DNA from 2 places in the Stenotrophomonas forensis genome. Region 1 is predicted to be linked to the other one. Evidence: riboswitches for the same ligand, from Rfam matches in the RefSeq annotation. Region 1 holds a riboswitch; the other holds the start of a gene.
What was found. Region 1 has a riboswitch for cobalamin ahead of btuB (TonB-dependent vitamin B12 receptor). Riboswitches for the same ligand answer to the same signal wherever they lie in the genome.

Region 1 (10,871 bases):
CTGCTGCCGGATTTCAGCCTGGACGAACTCGGCATTCATGCCGTGTACGCATCACGGCGCCAGCAGCCCGCTATCATGCGTCGATTCCTGGACTACCTGGGCGAGTGTTTCGCCAGCCCGGCCTTCCAGGACCTGGATTGGCGCCCGCCGGGCAAGGAGAACACATGAACCATGGACAGGCCTTGATCGACCACAACCGTGCTGCCTGGGACCGCCAGGCCAGCGAGGTGCGCGAGTGGTCGCGCCCGGTTGAAAGCTCAACCATCGCCGCCGCGCGCGAAGGGCGCTGGCAGGTGCATCTGACGCCGCGTGCACTGCCGCTGGACTGGCTGGGCGATGTGCGCGGCCGCCGCATCCTGTGCCTGGCTTCGGGCGGGGGACAGCAGGCGCCGGTACTGGCCGCGGCCGGTGCCGAGGTCACCGTGTTCGACCTGTCCGACGGGCAGCTGGAGCAGGACCGCCAGGTCGCGGCGCGCGATGGCCTGCAGTTGCGCACGGTGCAGGGCGACATGCGCGACCTGCACGCGTTCGCCAACGGCAGTTTCGATGTGGTGTTCCAGCCGATCTCGAACCTGTACGTGCCCGACGTGCGCCCGGTGTGGAGCGAGTGCCATCGCGTGCTCGCGCGCGACGGCATGCTGATGGCCAGCTTCTACAACCCGGTGCTGTTCGTTGGTGCGCGCGATCCGCAGCTGGATGCGCAGGGCTTGATCCGGCCGCAGTACGCCATTCCCTATTCGGACCTGGAAGACCTGGCACCGGCCGAGCGCGAGGCCAAGCTGGCGCGCGGCGATGCGCTCACCTTCGGCCACAGCCTGACCGAACTCATCGGCGGTCAGCTCGACGCCGGCTTCGTCATCGATCGTTTCATGGAAGACTGGCAGCCGCAGCCGCGCTTTCTGATCGACCGTTATCTGCCCACGTTCCTGGCCACCCGCGCGCGCAGGATCGGCTGAGGCGGGCCTGCAGAAAAGCAGGCCGACGTACAATGGACGGCCCCACGTCGCACAGGTGCCGTCCCTTGTCGTATCCCTATCCGCTGGTCGTGTTCGACCTCGATGGCACGCTGGTCGACAGCGCGGCCGATATCGCCGAAGCACTGAACCGCACGCTGGAAGACATCGGTGTGGCGCGCGTGCCGGAAACCACGGTGCTGGGCTGGATCGGCGATGGTGTGCGTCGCCTGGTGGAGCAGGCCGTGCATGCCGCCGGCCGCGAGGTCGATCTGGCCGCGGTGATGCCGGTGTTCATGGTGCACTACCGGGAATGCCTGCTGCGCAGCCCACGCCTGTTCGATGGCGTTGCCGACGCATTGGCACAGCTGCGTGCGCGCAACGTGCCGCTGGCGATCTGCACCAACAAGCCAGAAGCGCTGGTGCCTCCGCTGCTGCAGCACCTGGGCATCGGCGAAGCGTTCGCGCTGATACTGGGCGGCGACTCGCTGCCGCAGCGCAAGCCCAGTGGTGAACCGCTGCGCCACATCGCTGCGCACTTCGGGTTGCCGGTAGACGCCTGCCTGATGGTCGGTGATTCGCTGACCGACTACCGCGCCGCCGAAGAGGCCGGCATGCCGATCGCGCTGGTGCGCTATGGCTATCCGCGTGGCCTGGATCTGGCCACCGCACATGCGGTGGCCGTGATCGACGACCTGCGTGAGTTGCCGGGGTTGCAGCGCTGATGCAACGGACATCCCTGGTCGCCGGCCGGTAACCCGGACCGACGCAACGGGTAGTGCCGGCCGCTGGCCGGCAATCCGGGGCGCTCTGCCGGAGGTCATGATGCTGCCGGCCAGCGGCCGGCACCACCATGACCGTTGCGGTCATTTCGGCTGGTAACGCACGCTCAGCTGGTACTCGCGGCCGGGCTGGTTGTACCACGCCACGGTCTCGTACCTGCGGTCGAACACGTTGGCCGCACGCGCCAGCAGCGACCACGACGGCGTCAGCGCGTACTCGGCGCGCAGGTCCAGCGTGCCGTAGCCGCCGACCTTCACCGAGTTGCCGGCGTTGTCATAGCGCTTGCCCGCGCCCTGCACGGTCAGTCCGGCGCGGACGTCGCCGAAGCGACGGTCGATGTCCAGGCGCGCGGTCTGCTGCGCGCGGCGCGGCAGCCAGTTGTCGAACTGGGTGCTGCCGCGGGTGCGGTTGCGTGGGTCGGTGTAGCTCAACTGCGCGTTGATATCGAAGCCGGCCAGCAGCACGCCACCGGTCAGTTCGGCGCCACGGATGCGCGCCTTCTCCACCTGCTGCATCTTCATCGTGAGCGCATCGTAGGTGATCAGGTCATCGATGCGGGTTTCGTACACGTCCAGGCCCCAGCGCCAGCCCTGGCCCTGCTGTGAAACGCCAAGGTTGGCGCTCTTGGACTTCTCCGGCTTCAACGTCGGCACGCCGCTCCACGGGTCGTACAGGTCGCTGAAGGTCGGCGCTTTGAACGCGGTGCCGTAGCTGGCGTTGACGCGCAGGCCGTGCTCCAGTTGCATCGCCCAGCCAACGCTGCCGGTGGCGTGGTTGCCGAACTGCTGGTTGTCGTCGTTGCGTGCGCTGGCCTGCAGCTGGTGGCGGCCGAAGCGGCCCTGGTACTGCACGAACACGCCGGTGTTGCGACGGCTGTCGACGAGGTAGCCCGCGCTGCTGCCATCCAGGTTGTCTTCGCTCCAGTCCACGCCGGCACTCAGCAGCTGGCCTTCGGCCAGGCCGAAATCGCCCTGCAGCGAGGCGCTGTCGCGGTGGGTCTGCGCACTGCCGAACACCCCTGGCGCGCCGTAGTTGTCCGATTCGTTGTCGCTGCGGCCGACGTTGGCAGTGAATGCCGCGCGTTCGGACGGCGTGTAGCGCACCTTGCCGGCCAGTACCTGCTGGCGGGTTTCGGAGTAGTTGTAGTAGCCGTCGTAGTGGTTCCTGCCATCGGCACGCAGCGCGCTGCCTTCCACGTTCCACTGGTCGTTGAAGGTGTAGCCGCCACGCAGGCTCTTGGACAGGTTGCGGTAGCCGTCGCGGTCGTGCTCGTCGGCAAAGCAGCCGGCAGTGAACACCGAGGAAGAGCCGCGGCAGGCGTCGATGCCATCGGAATGCTGGTAGGCGATGTCGGCACCGAACCAGCCACGTTCGGTGCCACCCCCGATGCCGCCGCTGGCCTCGCGCAGGCCGTTGCTGCCGCCGCCGAGCTGGAAGTGCGGAGCGAAGTCACCGGCGTTGCGGCGGGTGAAGATCTGGATCACGCCACCGATGGCATCGGCGCCATACAGGCTGGACTGCGGCCCGCGCACGATCTCCACGCGTTCAATCTGCGCCAGCGGAAGATCCTGGTACATGGCCAGGCCGAGGTCGGCGCTGTTGATGCGGACGCCGTCGACCAGCACCACGGTGTGGCCGGAGTTGGTGCCGCGCAGGAACAGCGAGCTCTGCTTGCCCAGGCCGCCGGTGTTGGTCAGGTTGATGCCGGCGCGGCCGCGCAGCAGTTCCTGCAGCGAGGTGGCCTGGCTGGATTCGATCTGCGCGCGGTCGATCACCTGGGCCGGCGCGATGCTGTCCTGCAGAGCGATCGGCGTGCGGGTGGCGGTAACCAGCACCTGGTCGAGCGCGGTGGTGTCATCGGCGGCCTGCGCCAGCGCGGGCAGGGCGGCCAGCACGGCCAGGGACAGCATTCGGGACTGCAGCTTCATGGGGTACTCCAGGTGCCACGCACGCCCGCGCAGCGAAGGGGAGGAGCCGCGAAGCCAGACACGCGCCGATGCCACGGCCGACGCCGTGCTCATCCAGCGCCATGCCCACCGCATCGCGACCTGAGGCTTCCGGGCCGGTCTCCGGGCTTGCCGCCGGGTGGCGCGAGGCCACCGTCCAGGCGCCTTCCCATGCGCGTGGCACAGTGGCGTTGTTGCCTGGAACTGACGTGCTTACCGTTGCGGGGGCAGCGCCGGCCTGGCGTGGAATCACGCGTCACCGGCTTCCCGTTTCAACCTGCCGGCCAAGGCCGCAGGTCACCTGGAAGTGCGCGCAGTCTACGCCATCCCCGGCAGCCGTAGGGTCGAGCTTGCTCGACTGCCTTTGCTGTGCCCTTAGAATGGTCCCTCGATCCCGTGGTGCCGTTGCCGATGTCCGCCCGTTTTCCGCTGTTCCCGCGTTGCCTGTACGGGGCGCACGCATGATCCTCGACCTGGTCCGCCATGCCGGCAACGGTCGCGATGAGTTCCTCGATGGCCGCACCGATCCACCGCAGCTGGCGCCGCTGCCACAGGAACTGGTCGACGCCTACGCCGCACAGCCGTGGGAGCGGGTGATCAGTTCGCCGCGGCTGCGCTCGCTGCATACGGCGATGGCGCTGGCCACGGCGCGCGGCCTGGATGTGGAGCCGGACGAAGAGTGGGAAGAACTGGATTTCGGTGATTGGGACGGGCAGTCCCTGTTCGATCTGCCGGAAGACGCGCTGGCGGCGTTCCATGCCGACCCGCACGCGTTCCCGCCACCGAACGGCGAGAGCTGGGGCCATTTCGAGCGGCGCATCGCACGCGCGCTGGATCGCCTGCTCGATGATGATGACCCGCTGCCGACACTGGTGGTCAGCCACGGTGGCCCGCTGCGCATGGTGCTGTCGCAGGTGTGCGGCCTGCCGATGTCGCTGTGCTGGGCGCTGCGCATCGACCATGGCACACGCCTGCGGGTACGGCTGGAACGCGGTGAAGCAGGTCTGGTGGGCGAACTGCTGGAACTGCAGCAGCCCTGAGCCGAGGGTTGTGCCGGCCAGCGGCCGGCACGACCGATCCCGCATCACAGTGGTAGTGCCGGCCGCTGGCCGGCATCCCCAGGAACGCGGAGGCCTCAATCCTCGTCGGCGCTCTCGGCGACGCTGTCTTCAGCGTCATCGTAGGCATCGAAGCGCTGCTCATGCACCGGGCCGGAGGCCGGGCCGGCCGCCTTCAGCGGGTGCGCGGCGATGCGTGCTTCGTAGTCCTGCACCAGCGCTTCGCGCTGCGCCTCGCTCAGTTCCTGCCAGTGGCAGTCCAGCAATGCGCCTTCCAGCGAGTACAGCAGGTTCAGGCTGGGCTTGAAGCCCGCCCGCTTGACCTTGACGAAGGCGCCGACCGCACCGATCGCGACCAGCTCCTCGCGGCTGCGCAGGCCGACCTGGCGCAGCCACGCCGCACTCTTGGGGCCGATGTTGCGCAGCTTCGGTGCGCTCATCCCAGGGCCTCGACGAACACGCGGGCGATGGCCTCCAGCCCGGCCTGGTCCTCGGCATCGAAGCGGCCAACCTTCGGGCTGTCGATGTCGAACACGCCGATCAGCTCATCACCGCGCAGCAGTGGCACCACCAGCTCCGAGCGCGAGGCCGAGTCGCAGGCGATGTGGCCGGGGAAGGCATCGACGTCGTCCACGCGCTGGGTCACGCGCTGGCTGGCGGCCGCGCCGCACACGCCCTTGTCCAGCGGGATGCGCACGCAGGCGGGCAGGCCCTGGAACGGGCCGACCACCAGTTCCTTGCCGTCGTACAGGTAGAAGCCGACCCAGTTCAGGTCGGGCAGGGCGTGGTAGACCAGTGCGGAGAGGTTGGCCGCGTTGGCGATGCGGTCGGACTCGGCGTAGACCAGGCCACGGGCCTGTTCCAGCAGCTGGGCGTATTGTTCCGGCTTGCTGCCGGTGAGCGAGGCATTGGCGAACATGCCCGCAGTCTAGCAAGCGTGCGCGGCCGGCGATAATGCACGCTCTGTTGCCCTGCTGGAGCCCATCGATGCCATTGCCCGCCACGCTGCCACCTGCCCTGTTCGTGACCGGCACCGATACCGAGATCGGCAAGACCGCGGTCAGCACCGCGCTGCTGCACGCACTGCGCCGTCGTGGCCTGCGCGCGGTCGGCATGAAGCCGGTGGCCAGCGGCAGCGAGGATCTGGGGCAGGGCCTGCGCAACGACGACGCGCTGGCCCTGCAGGCGGCCAGCTGGCCGGTACCGGACTATGCCGACCTGAACCCGTATGCGCTGCGGCAGCCGCTGGCACCGGAGCTGGCCGCTGCCGAAGATGGCGTGCAGGTGGAGCTGGCGCCGATCGTGGCCGCGTTCGCGCGCCTGCGTGCGCAGGCCGATGTCGTGGTGGTGGAGGGCGTTGGCGGCTGGTTGGCGCCGGTCTCGGCCACGCTGGACCAGCTGGACCTGGTGCGCGCGCTGCAGTTGCCGGTGCTGCTGGTGGTGGGCATGCGGCTGGGCTGCGTCAATCATGCGCGGCTGACCGCGCAGTCGCTGCAGGCCAGCGGCGTCGAGTGCCTGGGCTGGGTCGGCAATCACATCGACCCGGCGATGCAGCGCCAGGACGAGAACATCGCCACGCTGCGGCAGCGCCTGCCGATGCCGTGCTGGGGGCGGCTGCCGCACCTGCCGGGGGCAAATGGCGAAGCGCTGGCCGCGCACCTGTAGTGCCGGCCGCTGGCCGGCAATCCCGGGATCGTTGGGTGGATGCAGTTGCCGGCCAGCGGCCGGCACTACCGTGCTGCAGCCGCCAGCTCGCGGGCGATCGCACCCAGTCGCTCCACCGCACCGATGAAGCGCGCATCCAGGGTCTGGCAGCACGACAGCCGCAGGCAATGCCGGTAGCGGGCGCCGCGCGAATAGACCTGGCCGGGCATGAACACGATGTCCTCCTGCAGCGCACGCTCGAACAGTTCGCGCGTGTCCACGCCCGGCAGTTCCAGCCACAGCAGGAAACCGCCCTGCGGCTCGGTGGCGCGGGTGCCAGCCGGGAAGTGCTCGGCCACCAGCTGGCGCAGCCGCCCCACCTGCTCGCGATACAGGCGACGCATGCGGTGCAGGTGGTGCTCGTAGCTGCCCGCCTCCAGGTAGGCTGCCACCGCATCGCCGAGGAGTTGCGGTTCGCCGCCGGTGGACTGGAACTTCAGCAGCGCGATGCGTTCGGCGAAGCGGCCACCCTCCAGCCAGCCGATGCGATAGTCCGGCGCCAGGGTCTTGGAGAAACCACCGACCACCATCACCCATCCGTCGCGATCAAAGGCCTTGAGCAGGGGCGCGGGCGGTTCGCAGAACTGCAGCTCGGCATACACTGCATCTTCGATCAGCGGCAGCTGGCGTGCATTGACCAGTTCGGCCAGTCGCTGCTTGGCGGATGTGGGCATGGTGCAGCCCAGCGGGTTGTGCACGGTCGGCATCACCACCAGCGCGGCCAGCGCCGTGTGTTCGAGCAGGGCCTCCAGGGCATCGACATCCAGCCCCTGCTGCGGGTGGGTGGGCAGTTCGATGGCCTGCAGGCCGAGGGTGGCCAGCAGGGGATACAGATTGAAGTAGGAGGGCGCCTCGATGCCGACCGCATCGCCGGGCTGGGTGACGGCACGCAGCGCCAGCTGCAGCGCTTCCATCGCGCCATGGGTCAGCAGCAGGCGGTCGCTGTGGGTGTGCAGGCCCATGCGCGGGCCGCGGCGCACGATCTGCGCCAGCAGCCGCGGCGAGCCATTCGGGCGTGCATAGGTTTCCACCGTCTGCTGGCCATGACGCAGCACCTGTGCAGTGTGCCGGGCAAGCTGCGCCCCGGGATAGAACTGGCGACCACGGGGGCCGGCGAAGGCCAGGTCGATCACGCCGGGTCGGCGCTGTGCCTCCAGCACACGGGCCATCAGCGCCTGCTGCAGCGGCGCGGTGGGCGCCGACGGCGTATCGCGCAACGAACGTTCCGGCACCGACAGGCGCGGTGCGACCTCGAAGCCGGCCTTGGGTCGTGGAATCACCAGGCCGGCATCTTCCAGCTGGCGATAGGCCGCGATCACGGTGTTCAGGCTGAGCCTGCGCTGCAGCGCCATCTGCCGCAGCGAGGGCAGGCGGCTGCCAACGGGAAGGCGACCGCCGTGGATGGCCTCGGCCAGTTCATCGGACAGCCGCTGGTAGCGGGGAGGGATCATCGCGCTCTGGTCATCTGTATCCATCGAAGTTCCCGTCAACTGGAGCTGTACCCCTGACGTTGGCGAGCCTAGCATGTCGTTGTCGGACGGGCCTGATCGGGGCGCGGCCGATACTTCCCAAGCGCACGGCGGGATCGCCGTGCGTCTTTTTCTGCGTGGGTATTGCCGGCGATTACCGCATCGGCACCAGCACCGCATCGCGCCGGTACAGTGCCGGGAACTGCTTGCCCAGCGCCGCCAGCTTCGGTGCGTCGTAGTAGCGGATGTAGGCCGCCTGCGGGTAGTTCGTCATGTAGTTCTGGTGATAGCTCTCGGCCGGGTAGAAGCGCTGGCCGCTGCCCAGCTGGGTGACGATCGGTGCGCGGTAGCTGCCGGCCTGGCCGAGCTGGGCGATGTAGGCGCGGCTGGCGGCTTGCTGGCGCGCGTCGTCGCTGAAGATCGCCGACCGGTACTGGCTGCCGTGGTCCGGCCCCTGGCGGTTGAGCTGGGTCGGGTCGTGCACCACCGAGAAGAACACCTGCATCAGCTGCCCGTAGCTGACCTGGCGCGGATCGTAGTCGATCTTCACCGCTTCGGCGTGACCGGTCTGGCCGCTGCTGACCCGCTCATAGTGTGCGTTGGCGGCGCTGCCACCGATGTAGCCGGATACCGCATTGCTCACGCCCTTGACGTGCTGGAACACGCCCTGCACGCCCCAGAAGCAGCCGCCGGCAAACACCACGCTGGCGTGGGTGGCGTCATCGCGGAACGCCGCATCGCCGGTGGGTACCGGCAGTGCCTTGGCCTGCGCGCTGGCTTCGACCGGTGCGGCGATCGCGCCGTGGTCGACCAGCAGCACGCCGGCGATCAATGCGGTGGCTACAAGACCGGCAACACCTGCAGCAATACCCTGTTCAAAGGAGAGTTTCATCGTGTCCTCCCGGTTCAACCAAAGGTGAAGGCGTAGGCCTGCACGCCCGCATCGAGGAATTCGATCTCGAAGCGGTGCGGGCCGACCGTGCCGCGCTGGCGCACCAGCTGGAACAGGCGGTGTTCGTTGACCACGCCACTGCCATCGGCGCCGACGTCACTGCCGGCATCGGTGGCGGGCAGTGGCTTGCCGTCCAGCCACACGCGGAAGCGCACCGGCTTGCCGTCCTGGCCCGGTGCCAGCACCAGGTGAAGGTCGCGCGCATGGAACTGGAAGGCGATGCGGCCGCCGGCGCGCTGCAGTTGCGCGGCTTCGTCGGTGATCGTCCACTGCCCGGACAGGCCCCACTGGTTCAGCGCCAGGGCGGTGGGCAGCGTGTAGTCGAACGCGATGTCGCTGCGTTGCCCGCCGGGCGAGGCGAACTGTTCGGCACGGGCGTGGCCCAGGTAGGTTTCCGGCGAGCGCAGGTTGCCCATGTCGGCCTGCGCGGCAACGCCCTGCAGGTCGGCCGCGGCGGGATCGGCTGGCGGCGGAAGGTGGGTCTGGCCGGCTTCGGTCAGCAGCCGGCGGATCACCTGTTCCGAGCGCGCGTAGTTGCCTTCGCCGAACTGGTGGCCGCGGATGTTGCCCTGCGCATCGACGAAGTACTGCGCCGGCCAGTAGCGGTTGTTGAACGCACGCCAGATCGTGTACTGGTTGTCCAGCGCCACCGGGTACTCGACCTTCAGCTGCTGCACCGCCTTCATCACATTGCGTGGGTCACGCTCGAAGGCGAACTCCGGCGTGTGCACGCCGATCACCACCAGGCCGTGGTCGCGGTAGCGGCGCTCCCATTCGTGCACGAACGGCATCGCGCGCAGGCAGTTGATGCAGGAGTATGTCCAGAAGTCGACCAGCACCACCTTGCCGCGCAGCTGCTGGGCGGTCAGCGGCGGGCTGTTGAGCCAGCCGGTGGCGCCATCCAGCGCGGGCAGGGTGCCCTCCACCGGCAGCGGTGCATCGGCACCGGCATTGGCGCCGGCCATCATCATCGGCGGTGCCGCCGGTTGTGCGCCGGGTACCGCGTCCAGCAGGCCCTGCTCGATGCGCGCGGTGCTGACCGTGGACAGGCGGGTCAGCAGGCCGGTGTCCCAGCCGAGGCCGATCGCCACGACGGCCAGCAGCGCGGCCACGCCCAGCACCTTGCGCAGCACATCACCCACGCCGAGCCGCGCCTGCATCGCGCGGAACACCCGGCCGCCGATCCATACCGCCAGCGCCAGCGCGGTGATCGCGCCCAGTGCATAGGCCAGCAGCAGCGCAGTGGTGCCGACGCTGGCGCCGTGCAGGGCGGCGCCGGTCAGCACCAGGCCCAGAATCGGCCCGGCGCATGGGGCCCACAGCAGGCCGGTGGCGATGCCGATCAGCAGCGAGGTCCCTGCGCCACCGCGTCCTGCGGCGTCAGCGGCATCGGCGCGTGCGCTCAAGCGTGCACCCACGCGCTGGAACGGGGCCAGCAGATGGTCCGCCAGTCGCGGCCACAGCAGCGCCAGCGCAAACAGCGCCATCAGCACCAGCGCGATCCAGCGGCCGACCTGGTTGGCCTGCGCCACCCATTGGCTGCCCACCGCCGCCAGGCTGGCCACCACGGTGAAGGTGAGCGCCATGCCCAGCAGCAGCGGCAGCGTGCTGCGCACGAAGGGACGGTCGGCGCGCGCGAACACGAACGGCAGCACCGGCAGGATGCAGGGGCTGAGCAGGGACAACGCACCCCCGAGGTAGGCAAGCAGCAAGAGCAGCATGGTCAGGCTCCGGACGTGGGGGAAGAACCGACCGGCACCCGCCAGCCGTCGGCGGTGCCGCCATCGGCCGCACCGGGAACGAACACCAGCGCTGCACCGTTCATGCAGTAGCGCAGCCCGGTCGGGCGCGGGCCGTCATTGAAAACGTGGCCGAGATGGCCGCCGCAGCGGCGGCAGTGCACCTCCACCCGCAGCATGCCGAAGGTGACGTCGCGGTCTTCGCCGATGGCGTTGTGCAGCGGAGCCCAGAAGCTCGGCCAGCCGGTGCCGCTCTCGAACTTGGTG
Region 2 (10,871 bases), 270 kb from region 1:
TGTCCGGTGACTTCCTGCAGGTCAACCGCTACCTGGTGAACGAGCTGAAGAAGCTGGGCCTGTGGACCGCCGACATGCGCGATGCCATTAAGCTGGCCGAAGGCTCCATCGCCGGCGTGGCGCAGATTCCGGAAACGCTGCGCGAGGTCTACCGCACTGCGTGGGAACTGCCGATGCGTTCGCTGATCGACATGGCCGCCGAGCGTGGCGCCTTCATCGACCAGTCGGCCTCGCTCAACCTGTTCATGGAAAGCCCGAACATCGGCGCGATGTCCTCCATGTACATGTACGCCTGGAAGCAGGGCATCAAGACCACCTACTACCTGCGTTCGCGCCCGGCCACCAAGATCGCCAAGACCACGGTGAGCAGCGCGGCCCCGGCCAAGGTGTTCAGCCCGGACGAAGCCATCGCCTGCTCGCTGGAAAACCCGGAAGCCTGCGAGGCCTGCCAATAAAAGCGGCCGTGCCGGCCTTTGGCCGGCACACCCCTTTGTAGAGTCGAGCCATGCTCGACTGCAGAAAACACCAAGGTAGCGCCGGGCCATGCCCGGCGTTTTGACCCGAGAAGACAAGGAAACACCCATGGCCGACAAGCCCAAGCAGATGCTGCTCGATCCCGGTTTTGAACTGACCCTGCGCCCGATGCGCTACCCGCAGTTCTATGACATGTACCGGAACGCGATCAAGAACACCTGGACGGTGGAAGAGATCAACTTCCAGATCGACATCACCGACCTGCACAGCAAGATGTCGCCGGGTGAGCGCCACCTGATCCACCGCCTGGTCGCGTTCTTCGCCACCGGCGATTCGATCGTGTCCAACAACCTGGTGCTGAACCTGTACCAGCACCTCAATGCGCCGGAAGCGCGCATGTACCTGTCGCGCCAGCTGTATGAAGAAGCGCTGCACGTGCAGTTCTACCTGACCCTGCTCGACAACTACCTGCCGGACCCGGAAGAGCGCGTCAAAGCCTTCGCCGCGGTGGAGAACATCGACTCGATCAAGAAGAAGGCCGATTTCTGCTTCAAGTGGATCGATTCGATCCAGGACCTGAAGCGCATCGAGACCCGCGCCGAGCGCCGCCAGTTCCTGCTCAACCAGATCTGCTTCGCTGCGTGCATCGAAGGCCTGTTCTTCTTCGCCGCCTTCGCCTACGTGTACTACTTCCGTTCGCGCGGCCTGCTGCCGGGCCTGGCCTCGGGCACCAACTGGGTGTTCCGCGACGAGAGCGCGCACATGGAATTCGCGTTCGAGTCGGTGCGCGTGGTGCGCGAGGAAGAGCCGGACCTGTTCGACGATGAAATGAAGCAGCAGGTCTATGACATGCTGGCCGAAGCCATCGAGTGCGAAGTGCAGTTCGCCGAGGACGTGCTGTCCGGCGGCGTGGCCGGCATTTCGACCCGCGACATGCGCCAGTACCTGCAGCACTGCGCCGACCAGCACTTCGCCAAGCTGGGCATGGAAAAGAAGTACAACGTGCGCAACCCGCTGCCGTTCATGGAACTGCAGGACGTGCAGGAGCTGACCAACTTCTTCGAACGCCGCGTCTCGGCCTACCAGGTCGGCGTGCAGGGCGAAGTCGCCTTCGACATGAACTTCTGATCGAACCGGTCAGGCCTGTCGCAACCAAAAGCCCCGGCCAACGCCGGGGTTTTTTGTGGTCGTTACGCTCGCCGCTCTTCGTAGAGTCGAGCTTGCTCGACTGCTGTTCGCTAGGATCAGTCGAGCAAGCTCGACTCTACATTCAGCGCCGCCCTTCCACCGCCATACGCACCGCCAGCCCCGCCAGCACCGTGCCCATCAGCCAGCGCTGCACCGCCTGCCAGGTCGGGCGCGCGGCCAGGAAGCCGGCGATGCTGCCGGCCATCACCGCGATCACCGCGTTGACGCTGACGCTGACCGCGATCTGGGTGAAGCCCAGCACCAGTGACTGCACCAGCACGCTGCCATGCCCTTCCGGGTGCAGGAACTGCGGCAGCAGGGACAGGTACATCACCGCGATCTTCGGGTTCAGCAGGTTGGTCAGAAAGCCCATCGCGAACAGCCTGCGTGGGCCGTCCGGCGGCAGGTCGCGCACCGCGAATGGCGAGCGGCCGCCCGGCTTGAGCGCCTGCCAGGCCAGGTACAGCAGGTACAGCGCGCCCCCGATGCGCAGCGCGTCATAGGCCAGCGGCACGGTCATCAGCAGGGCGGTGATGCCCAGCGCTGCGCACAGCATGTAGAACACGAAACCCAGCGCCACCCCGCCCAGCGAGATCAGGCCGGCGCGTCGACCCTGGCAGATCGAGCGCGAGACCAGGTAGATCATGTTCGGGCCGGGCGTGAGCACCATGCCCAGCGAGATGAGGGCGAAGGCCAGCAGATCGGAGGTCGCAGGCATGGGCGGTCCTGGCAGGGGGCGTGGCGCAGTGTAGCGCCGCCTGCACGGGGCCTGGCTTAAAATCGCGGCACCCCACAGCGAAGCACCGCCATGACCCCGATCCCCGAGACCGTGCCGCCCACCGAAGTGCGCATGGCCGAAATCGTCTTCCCCAACCACACCAACCATCTGGGCACCCTGTTCGGTGGCCAGGCGCTGGCGTGGATGGACAAGGCCGCCTTCCTGGCCGCCGCCCGCTACTCGCGCCGCACCGTGGTGACCGCGCGCAGCGACCAGGTCGATTTCAAGCTGCCGATCCGCATCGGCCAGATGGTGGAGACCATCGGCCGCATCGTCGAAGTCGGCCGCAGCTCGATGAAGGTCGAGGTCGAACTGGTGGCCGAAGACCTGCACAGCGGCGAGCGCAAGCTGTGCACGCGCGGCCACTTCGTGATGATCGCGCTGGACGAGGAAGGCCACCCGATCGCGGTGCCGCCGCTGCCGGTGGCCTGAGCCTGCCGGCTGAACCGGCGCTTGCGGGGGCGCGTGCGCGCCCCCATCTAGCAGCCATGACCCCGCCGCTGACCGACTTCATCGACCGCGCCCAGCGCCTGTTCGTGCTGACCGGCGCCGGTTGCAGCACCGCCTCGGGCATTCCCGATTACCGCGATAGCGACGGCCAGTGGAAGCGCACGCCGCCGGTGACCTACCAGGCCTTCATGGACGAGGCGGCCACCCGCCAGCGCTACTGGGCACGCAGCCTGCTGGGCTGGCCGCGCTTCGGCCTGGCCCGGCCCAATGGCACCCACCAGGCACTGGCCGCGCTGGAAAGCCGCGGCAAGCTGCAGGTGCTGCTGACCCAGAACGTGGATGGCCTGCACCAGCGCGCCGGCAGCCAGAACGTGATCGACCTGCACGGACGGCTGGATCTGGTGCGCTGCATGGGCTGCGAGCGCCGCAGCGCCCGCGAGGAGTTCCAGCAGCGCCTGCGCGAGGCCAACCCCGGCTGGGATGCGCTGGAGGCCGGCATCGCACCCGATGGCGACGCCGACCTGGAAACGGATTTCTCCGCGTTCGTGGTGCCGGAGTGCCCGCACTGTGGCGGCCTGCTGAAGCCGGACGTGGTGTTCTTCGGCGAAAACGTGCCGCGCGAGCGCGTGGCTGCCGTGCACGAGCACCTGCAGCAGGCCGATGCGGTGCTGGTGGTGGGCTCGTCGCTGATGGTCTATTCCGGCTTCCGCTTCGTGCAGGCTGCGGCCAGGGCGGGGTTGCCGGTGGCGGCGCTGAACCGTGGCCGCACCCGCGCCGACGACCTGCTGCAGTTCAAGGACGAGCGCGATTGCGCCGAGGCGCTGGCGGCCGTTATCGAACTACCGCCTGGGTAGAGTCGACTGTCGCGCGCAGCGCGGGCCTTTCGATGGCGATTGGAAAGGCAGTCGACTGACAGTCGACTCTACCGACCTCCGCCACCGCGAAACAGCGATCCATCCAGACGGTTGATTCGCAGGCCGTGCGGCGGTGCAATACGTCCCCCCCCATCCGCCTGTCCCCCCGCACCCCCGTGACCCAGCTGTTTTCGCCGATCTCGTTCGGCCCCCTGACCCTGTCCAACCGCATCGTGATCGCGCCGATGTGCCAGTACTCCGCCGAAGATGGCCGCGCCAGCGACTGGCACGCCATGCACCTGGGCAACCTGGCGCAGTCCGGCGCCGGCCTGCTGATCCTGGAAGCCACCGCGGTCGAGCCGCGCGGTCGCATCAGCTGGGCCGACCTGGGCCTGTGGGATGACGGCACCGAGGCGGCGCTGGCGCAGGTGCTGACCAGCGTCCGCCGCTGGTCGCCGATGCCGCTGGGCATCCAGCTGGGCCATGCCGGCCGCAAGGCCTCGGTGAGGCGACCGTGGGACGGCGGTGGTCAGCTGCCGGCCGACGATGCACGTGGCTGGGCCACGGTGGCGCCGTCGCCGCTGCCGTTCCACGCCGCCGATCCGGCACCGCAGGAACTGGACGAGGCCGGCATCGCCGAGGTCATCGCCGCCTTTGCTGCCAGCGCGGTGCGCGCCGAGCGCCTCGGTTTCGAGCTGATCGAACTGCACGCCGCACACGGCTACCTGCTGCACCAGTTCCTGTCGCCGCTGAGCAACCGCCGCACCGATGGCTACGGCGGCTCGCTGCCGAACCGCCTGCGGCTGCTGGTGGAAGTATTCGACGCGGTGCGTGCGGCGGTCTCCGACAAGGTCGCCGTAGGCGTGCGCATCTCCGCCAGCGACTGGGTCGACGGCGGCTGGGACCTGGTGCAGAGCGAGGCGCTGGCGCAGGTGATGGACGCGCGTGGCTGCAACTTCCTGCACGTCTCCAGCGGCGGCCTCGACGAACGCCAGAAGATCACCGTCGGCCCGGGTTACCAGGTGCCGTTCGCAGCCGCTATCAAGGCCAAGGTGCGCATGCCGGTCATCGCGGTAGGCATGATCACCGAGCCCGAGCAGGCCGAATCGATCCTGCGCCATCGCCACGCCGATGCGGTGGCACTGGCGCGCGGCATCCTGTACGACCCGCGTTGGCCGTGGCATGCCGCCGCCGCGCTGCGCGACAGCGTGGAACCGGCACCGCAGTACCTGCGCTGCGAGCCGCGTGATGCGCGCGGCGTATTCAAGGCACGCTGAGGTTCACACCCGCCAGGCCGGCGCCATGCCGGCCTGCAGGTGCTCGAACAGCGCGCGGATCTTGGCGGTGAAGTCGCGGCGGTCGCTGACGCAGAAATAGACCTCCATCGGTTCCGGCCGCCACGCGCTGTCGGCGCCGAACACGGCCTGCAGGCGGCCGTCGCGCAGGTACGGCTCGGCCACGAACGCCGCCAGCCGGGTGATGCCTGCACCCGCGGCAGCCAGCTCGGCCAGCGCATCGATGTCATCGCAGACCATGCTCGGCGGCAACGCCGCGTCCACGCGCTGGCCGTCTTTCAGCAGGCCCCAGCGCAGCGGCCGGCCGTCGGTGGGGAAGCGATGCAGCAGCCCGCGATGGCTGCCCAGTTCCGAGGGTTGCTGCGGCGTGCCGTGTGCCTTCAGGTAGGCCGGCGCGGCGCAGAACACGAACGGCACGCGCGCCAGCTGCCGCGCGACCACGCCATCTTCCAGCTGCGCACCGATGCGGATGCTGGCATCCACCGCTTCCGGCCCATGCTGCACGGCGCGGTCACTCAGGCGCAGTTCCAGCTGCAGTTGCGGGTAGCGTTGCTGCAGCGAGGGCAGCAACGGCGCAAGTACGTGGCGGCCGAACGCGCTGCTGCTGGCGATGCGCAGGGGCCCGGCCGGTTCGATGTCACCGGCGGTGACCATCGCCTGCGCGCGCGCCAGGTCGGCTTCGATATGGCGTACCTGCGCCAGGTACAGCGCGCCGGCCTCGCTGAGCGCCAGCTGGCGCGTGCTTCGGTTCAGCAGCCGTACGCCCAGATGCGCCTCCAGCCGGTTGATGTTCTGGCCGACGGCGGTGGCGCTGATGCCAAGCGTGCGGGCCGCAGCGGCAATGCTGCCGGTCTCTGCGGTGCGGGTGAAGCTGCGGATCAGTTGCAACAGGTTCATGACCGACCAGCTTGCCATGCGGAAGCCCAAGTATCGCTTGGGACTGAACCAAGCCGTTCGGTTGCAACGGTGACCATCGATCCGTCGGGCCGGGCGCTGCCCTACACTCGGGCGATGCGCCCCGATTCCATCCTCACTCTGTCCTGCCCCGACCGTACCGGCATCGTCTACCGCGTGTCCGGCCTGTTGTTCGACCACGGCTGCAACATCCTCGACGCCCAGCAGTTCGGCGATGAGGAAAGCGGCCGCTTCTTCCTGCGCGTGCACTTCGACCGCGACGCCAGCCTGCCGCTGGACACCGTGCATGCCGCGATGGCCGCGTTGGCCGCCGACTACGGCATGGACTGGCAGCTGCACGATGGCCGTCGCCGCGCGCGCCTGCTGGTGCTGGTCAGCAAGCAGGGGCACTGCCTCAACGATCTGCTGTTCCGCGCCCACAGCGGGCAGTTGAAAGTGGATATCGCCGCGGTGGCGTCCAACCACGCCGACTTCGCGCCGCTGGCCGCGTCCTACCAGGTACCGTTCCACCACCTGCCGGTGAACGCGGACACGCGTGCAGTGCAGGAACAGCAGATCATCGATCTGGTCGAGCGCGAACGCATCGACCTGGTGGTGCTGGCGCGCTACATGCAGATTCTCTCGCCCACGCTGTGCCGCGCCCTGGCTGGCCGCGCGATCAACATCCACCACAGCTTCCTGCCCAGCTTCAAGGGTGCGCAGCCGTATCACCAGGCGCACGCGCGCGGGGTCAAGATCATCGGCGCCACCGCGCACTACGTCACCGAGGATCTGGACGAAGGCCCGATCATCGAACAGGACGTCGCGCGCGTGGACCATGCCATGGCACCGCGCGAGCTGGTGCGGCTGGGCAGTGATACCGAATCGCTGGTATTGGCGCGTGCCGTGCGCCGGCATGTCGAGCACCGCATCCTGCTCAACGGGCATCGCACGGTGGTGTTCCGGTAACCAACCATCCCGCGTCCACCGGGCATGGCCCGGCGCTACCTCGGGTGCTATCCGGTAGTGCCGGCCGCTGGCCGGCAACTGCAGGGATTCCGGGATTGCCGGCCAGCGGCCGGCACTACCGTTGTCGGTCAGGCGACCGCGATCCCGGCCTTGCCCAGCGCCTCGCGCACCATCGCGTCGTTGGCCTCGGTCACCGGCTTGGTCAACTCCCACAGGAACTTCACCTTGAAGCCGGACTTCACCGCATCCTGCGCGCTCCACAGCACGCAGTAGTCGCGGGCCAGGCCGCACACGTGCACTTCGCGGATGCGGCGCTCGTGCAGCCAGCCGGCCAGGCCGGTTGGCGGTCGTTCGCCGTCAGGGCCGTGGTTCTCGCGGAAGGCGCTGTACGAATCCACCTGTTGCCGCGTGCCCTTGCGCAGGATCAGGTCAGCTACCGACCAGTCCACACCCGGGTGCAGGGCGGCACCGGCGCTGCCCTGCACGCAGTGGTCAGGCCACAGGGTCTGCGGCTGTGCGTGCAGCAGGATGGTCTCGAACGGGCGCTTGCCGGGATGCTGGCTGGCGAACGAGGCGTGGTCGGCCGGGTGCCAGTCCTGGGTGGCCACCACCGTGCGGTAGTGGCGCTGCGCCAGCAGCGCGGCAATCGGTGCCACCAGCGCATCGCCCTGCTCGCAGGCCAGCGCGCCACCCGGCATGAAGTCCGGCTGCAGGTCGATCACCAGCAGGGCGACATCGGTGGGCAGGGCGGTCATGGCAGGTCCGGCACAACGGAAGGGGCGACCAGCGTGGCCGCCCCTTGCCCACACGTCAATCGCCCTGCGGCGTCTCAGCGTCCTGCCCGTAGTACAGCAGGCCGATCTTGATCCGCTCGCGGCCGTTCTCGCGGCGGTGGCGGTTGGCATCGCGCAGCGAGTACACGCAGCCGCAGTATTCCTGCTGGTAGAACTGCTCGCGCTTGCTGATCTCGATCATGCGGCTGGCACCGCCGCCCTTGCGCCAGTTGTAATCCCAGTACTGCAGGCCTTCATAGCGCGAGGCGGCGCGGATGCCGCAGTCGTTGATCTGCGCCATGTTCTTCCAGCGCGAGATGCCCAGCGACGAACTGATGGTGTCGTAGCCATGTTCATGCGCGTACAGCGCGGTGCGCTCGAAACGCATGTCGAAGCACATCGTGCAGCGGATGCCGCGCTCGGGCTCGTTCTCCATGCCGCGCGCGCGGCTGAACCAGTTGTCGGTGTCGTAGTCGCAGTCGATGAAGGGGATGTCGTGCTGCTCGGCGAAGCGGATGTTCTCCTGCTTGCGCAGCTCGTATTCCTTCACCGGATGGATGTTGGGGTTGTAGAAGAAGATCGCGTAGTCGATCCCGGAGGCGGTGATCGCCTCCATCACTTCGCCGGAGCAGGGCGCGCAGCACGAGTGCAGCAGCAGGCGCTTGCCGTCGGCCGGCAGGGTCAGGGTGGGGCGTTGGAGCTCGGTCATCGTCAGGTACCGCATGGACCGCCGGCAACGGCGGTGGCCCATGCATCAGCGCGTGGGAAGCGGATCTGGGCAGCTACCGGGGAAAGGACGCGCGCGGCCGCGCCGCCTGCACGCGCAGGACAACGACGGCCCCGGCACCCTCCCCGCGGAGAGTCCAGGTCGAGTCAGGGGACGGTCGTGTCCCCCGGCCGGGGCCGGTATTCGGGCTGATGGACACGGGCCGCAGCCCACCTACTACCCGCCGCTTCCCAGGCGCGAGCCCAGTGCTGTTGGCAGGATTCGTTTCCATTCACCGCTGCGGGGCAGCTCCGGAATGGGCGCGCCAGGCGCCTTCACCGGATTCCCGTTTAAATCCCTGCCGCCATACAGGCCACGGCAGGGATACCTTCGGCGTGTGCACGGTGGACCCGTTGGCCGCGATGGTCAAGGGCCCAGGGCCGTGCAGTGCTGTGGCCCACTTCTCAGGCTGTGAGAGCGCCTCTTGCCATACTGGACACCGGCAGACGGGAGGTGGTTCGTGGCGGACAAGTACTGCGATCTGGTCATGAAGGGCGGTATCACCAGCGGCATCGTGTACCCCAATGCGGTACTGGCGCTGGCCCGCGAGTATCGGTTCAAGAGCATTGGCGGCACCTCGGCCGGCGCCATCGCCGCCGCGGTGGCGGCCGCGGCGGCGTGTGGCGACCGCCGCCAGCAGGCGGGCGAACACCTGCCCGGCGACGCCGGTTATGGCGGGCTGTCGGCAGTGTCGGCCCAGCTGTCGCGGCGCGGCTTCATCTACAGCCTGTTCCAGCCGGCGCGGGGGGCACGCGCGGCCTACCGGCTGCTGGTGGTGCTGACCGGCAGCGCCCGCCTGCCGCACAAGCTGCTGTGCCTGGCGGTGGCCGTATTCGAGATCGCGCCGCTGGAGGTGCTGGTGTCGCTGGCGCTGCTGCTCGGCCTGGGCTGGTGGGGCGGCGGCTGGAGCGGGGTGGCGGCCACCCTGCTGCCGTCGCTGCTGTGTGCCTACGGGGCCGGCGTGGCCGGTGCCGCGCTGCGGGTGGCGCGGGTGGCACGGCGCAACCTGCTGGGCCTGTGCAGCGGACTCGGCCGCGATGCGCGCAAGCCCGCCCTCACCGAGTGGCTGCACGCGTGCCTGCAGCAGCTGTCGGGCAAGCCGCTGGATGCTCCGTTGACCTTCGCCGATCTGCACGACGCGCCGCGCTACCCCGGCGAGCCGGCCAGCCCGCATGCGATCAGCCTGCAGATGATCACCACCTGCGTGTCGCACAACGAGCCACGCACGCTGCCGCTGGGCGGCGCGCAGTTCTGGTTCCTGCGCGAGGAGTTCGAGCAGCTGTTCCCGGCCAGCGTGGTGCAGTGGCTGGTACAGCAGGCCGGCCCGCCGCTGGAGGTGGAGGGGCGCCAGTACTACCACCTGCCGCAGGGCCCGCAGCTGCCGGTGCTGGTGGCCACGCGGATGAGCCTGAGTTTCCCGCTGCTGATCAGCGCGGTACCGCTGCATGAGCCCTCGCGCCGCGAACGCCGCTGCGAACCGACCGCACCGGCGGCCGATGCGGAGCACAACGTGGCCGACAGCATGGAAGGGCTCACCAGCGCCGGGCAGACCTGCGGTCCGGTCATCACCGCCTTCCGCATCTGCTGGTTCTCCGATGGCGGCATCAGCAGCAACTTCCCGATCCACCTGTTCGATGCGGCGTTGCCACGCTGGCCGACCTTCGCCATCAACCTGGTCTATCCGCAGCATGCCGAGGATGTGAGCCATGGCAGCAGCGGCCGCCAGGCGCTGGAGCATGCGGTGTTCCTGCCCACCGAGAACCGCCACGGCTGGCAGCGCACCTACCAGTCGATCGCCACGCCGCTGGCGGCGGCCGAACTGGGCCGCTTCCTGTTCGCGGTGGTGGCAACCATGCAGAACTGGCGCGACCTGCTGCAGGCGCGCGCACCGGGCTACCGCGATCGCATCGTGCACGTCAGCCTGCAGGGCGACGAGGGTGGCATGAACCTGGACATGCCGCAGGAGGTGCTCACCCGCATCGCCGACAAGGGCAGCCTGGCCGGTGCACGCTTCTGTTCGTTCTCGTTCGACAACCACTACTGGATCCGCTGGCGCAACCTAGCCTCGGCCTACCAGCGCTACACGCTGGAAGTGGCGCGCACCGATGACCCGGCGCAGCAGGTGGTGGCCTACCGCGCGGCCTATTCGATGGTCGCCAGTGGCCAGCCGGCACCGCCGTCGTACAAGCTGGGCTCGGAAGACAAGCGGCAGGCTTCGCAGCAGCTGTGGGGCTTGATGGTGGAACAGGGCCGCAGCTGGGACGACCTCGGCCCCGACCTTACCGACGGCGCACCGCGCCCGCTGCCACAGATGAAGGTGACGCCGATCTATTGATCTCCGCCGCAGCCGATTGAACGGTTCTGGTGGGTGCCGACCTTGGTCGGCACGATCTGGCCCCTGCGGTGCCTCAACGCCACGCCTCCACCACC

Region 2: it holds a riboswitch for cobalamin, as region 1 does, so the genes downstream of both, K5L94_RS01090 (epoxyqueuosine reductase QueH) here and btuB (TonB-dependent vitamin B12 receptor) in region 1, are expected to answer to the same signal.

The regions. Positions count from the first base shown of each region.
Region 1 covers NZ_CP082270.1:494,629-505,499, forward strand. The annotation lists gene K5L94_RS02305 (LysR family transcriptional regulator) at 1-168, shown strand, start outside; gene K5L94_RS02310 (class I SAM-dependent methyltransferase) at 165-956, shown strand; gene gph (phosphoglycolate phosphatase) at 1,022-1,678, shown strand; gene btuB (TonB-dependent vitamin B12 receptor) at 1,820-3,664, opposite strand; cobalamin riboswitch at 3,780-4,002, opposite strand; gene K5L94_RS02325 (histidine phosphatase family protein) at 4,144-4,722, shown strand; gene K5L94_RS02330 (TfoX/Sxy family protein) at 4,818-5,180, opposite strand; gene K5L94_RS02335 (GAF domain-containing protein) at 5,177-5,659, opposite strand; gene bioD (dethiobiotin synthase) at 5,728-6,405, shown strand; gene K5L94_RS02345 (aminotransferase-like domain-containing protein) at 6,471-7,919, opposite strand; gene msrA (peptide-methionine (S)-S-oxide reductase MsrA) at 8,068-8,805, opposite strand; gene K5L94_RS02355 (cytochrome c biogenesis protein DipZ) at 8,820-10,586, opposite strand; gene msrB (peptide-methionine (R)-S-oxide reductase MsrB) at 10,589-10,871, opposite strand, start outside.
Region 2 covers NZ_CP082270.1:227,945-238,815, forward strand. The annotation lists gene K5L94_RS01045 (ribonucleoside-diphosphate reductase subunit alpha) at 1-455, shown strand, start outside; gene K5L94_RS01050 (ribonucleotide-diphosphate reductase subunit beta) at 583-1,602, shown strand; gene K5L94_RS01055 (LysE family translocator) at 1,745-2,380, opposite strand; gene K5L94_RS01060 (acyl-CoA thioesterase) at 2,471-2,872, shown strand; gene K5L94_RS01065 (NAD-dependent protein deacetylase) at 2,929-3,744, shown strand; gene K5L94_RS01070 (NADH:flavin oxidoreductase/NADH oxidase) at 3,921-5,021, shown strand; gene K5L94_RS01075 (LysR family transcriptional regulator) at 5,025-5,936, opposite strand; gene purU (formyltetrahydrofolate deformylase) at 6,051-6,902, shown strand; gene pncA (bifunctional nicotinamidase/pyrazinamidase) at 7,031-7,657, opposite strand; gene K5L94_RS01090 (epoxyqueuosine reductase QueH) at 7,713-8,399, opposite strand; cobalamin riboswitch at 8,560-8,774, opposite strand; gene K5L94_RS01095 (patatin-like phospholipase family protein) at 8,902-10,776, shown strand; gene K5L94_RS01100 (DUF1028 domain-containing protein) at 10,850-10,871, opposite strand, start outside.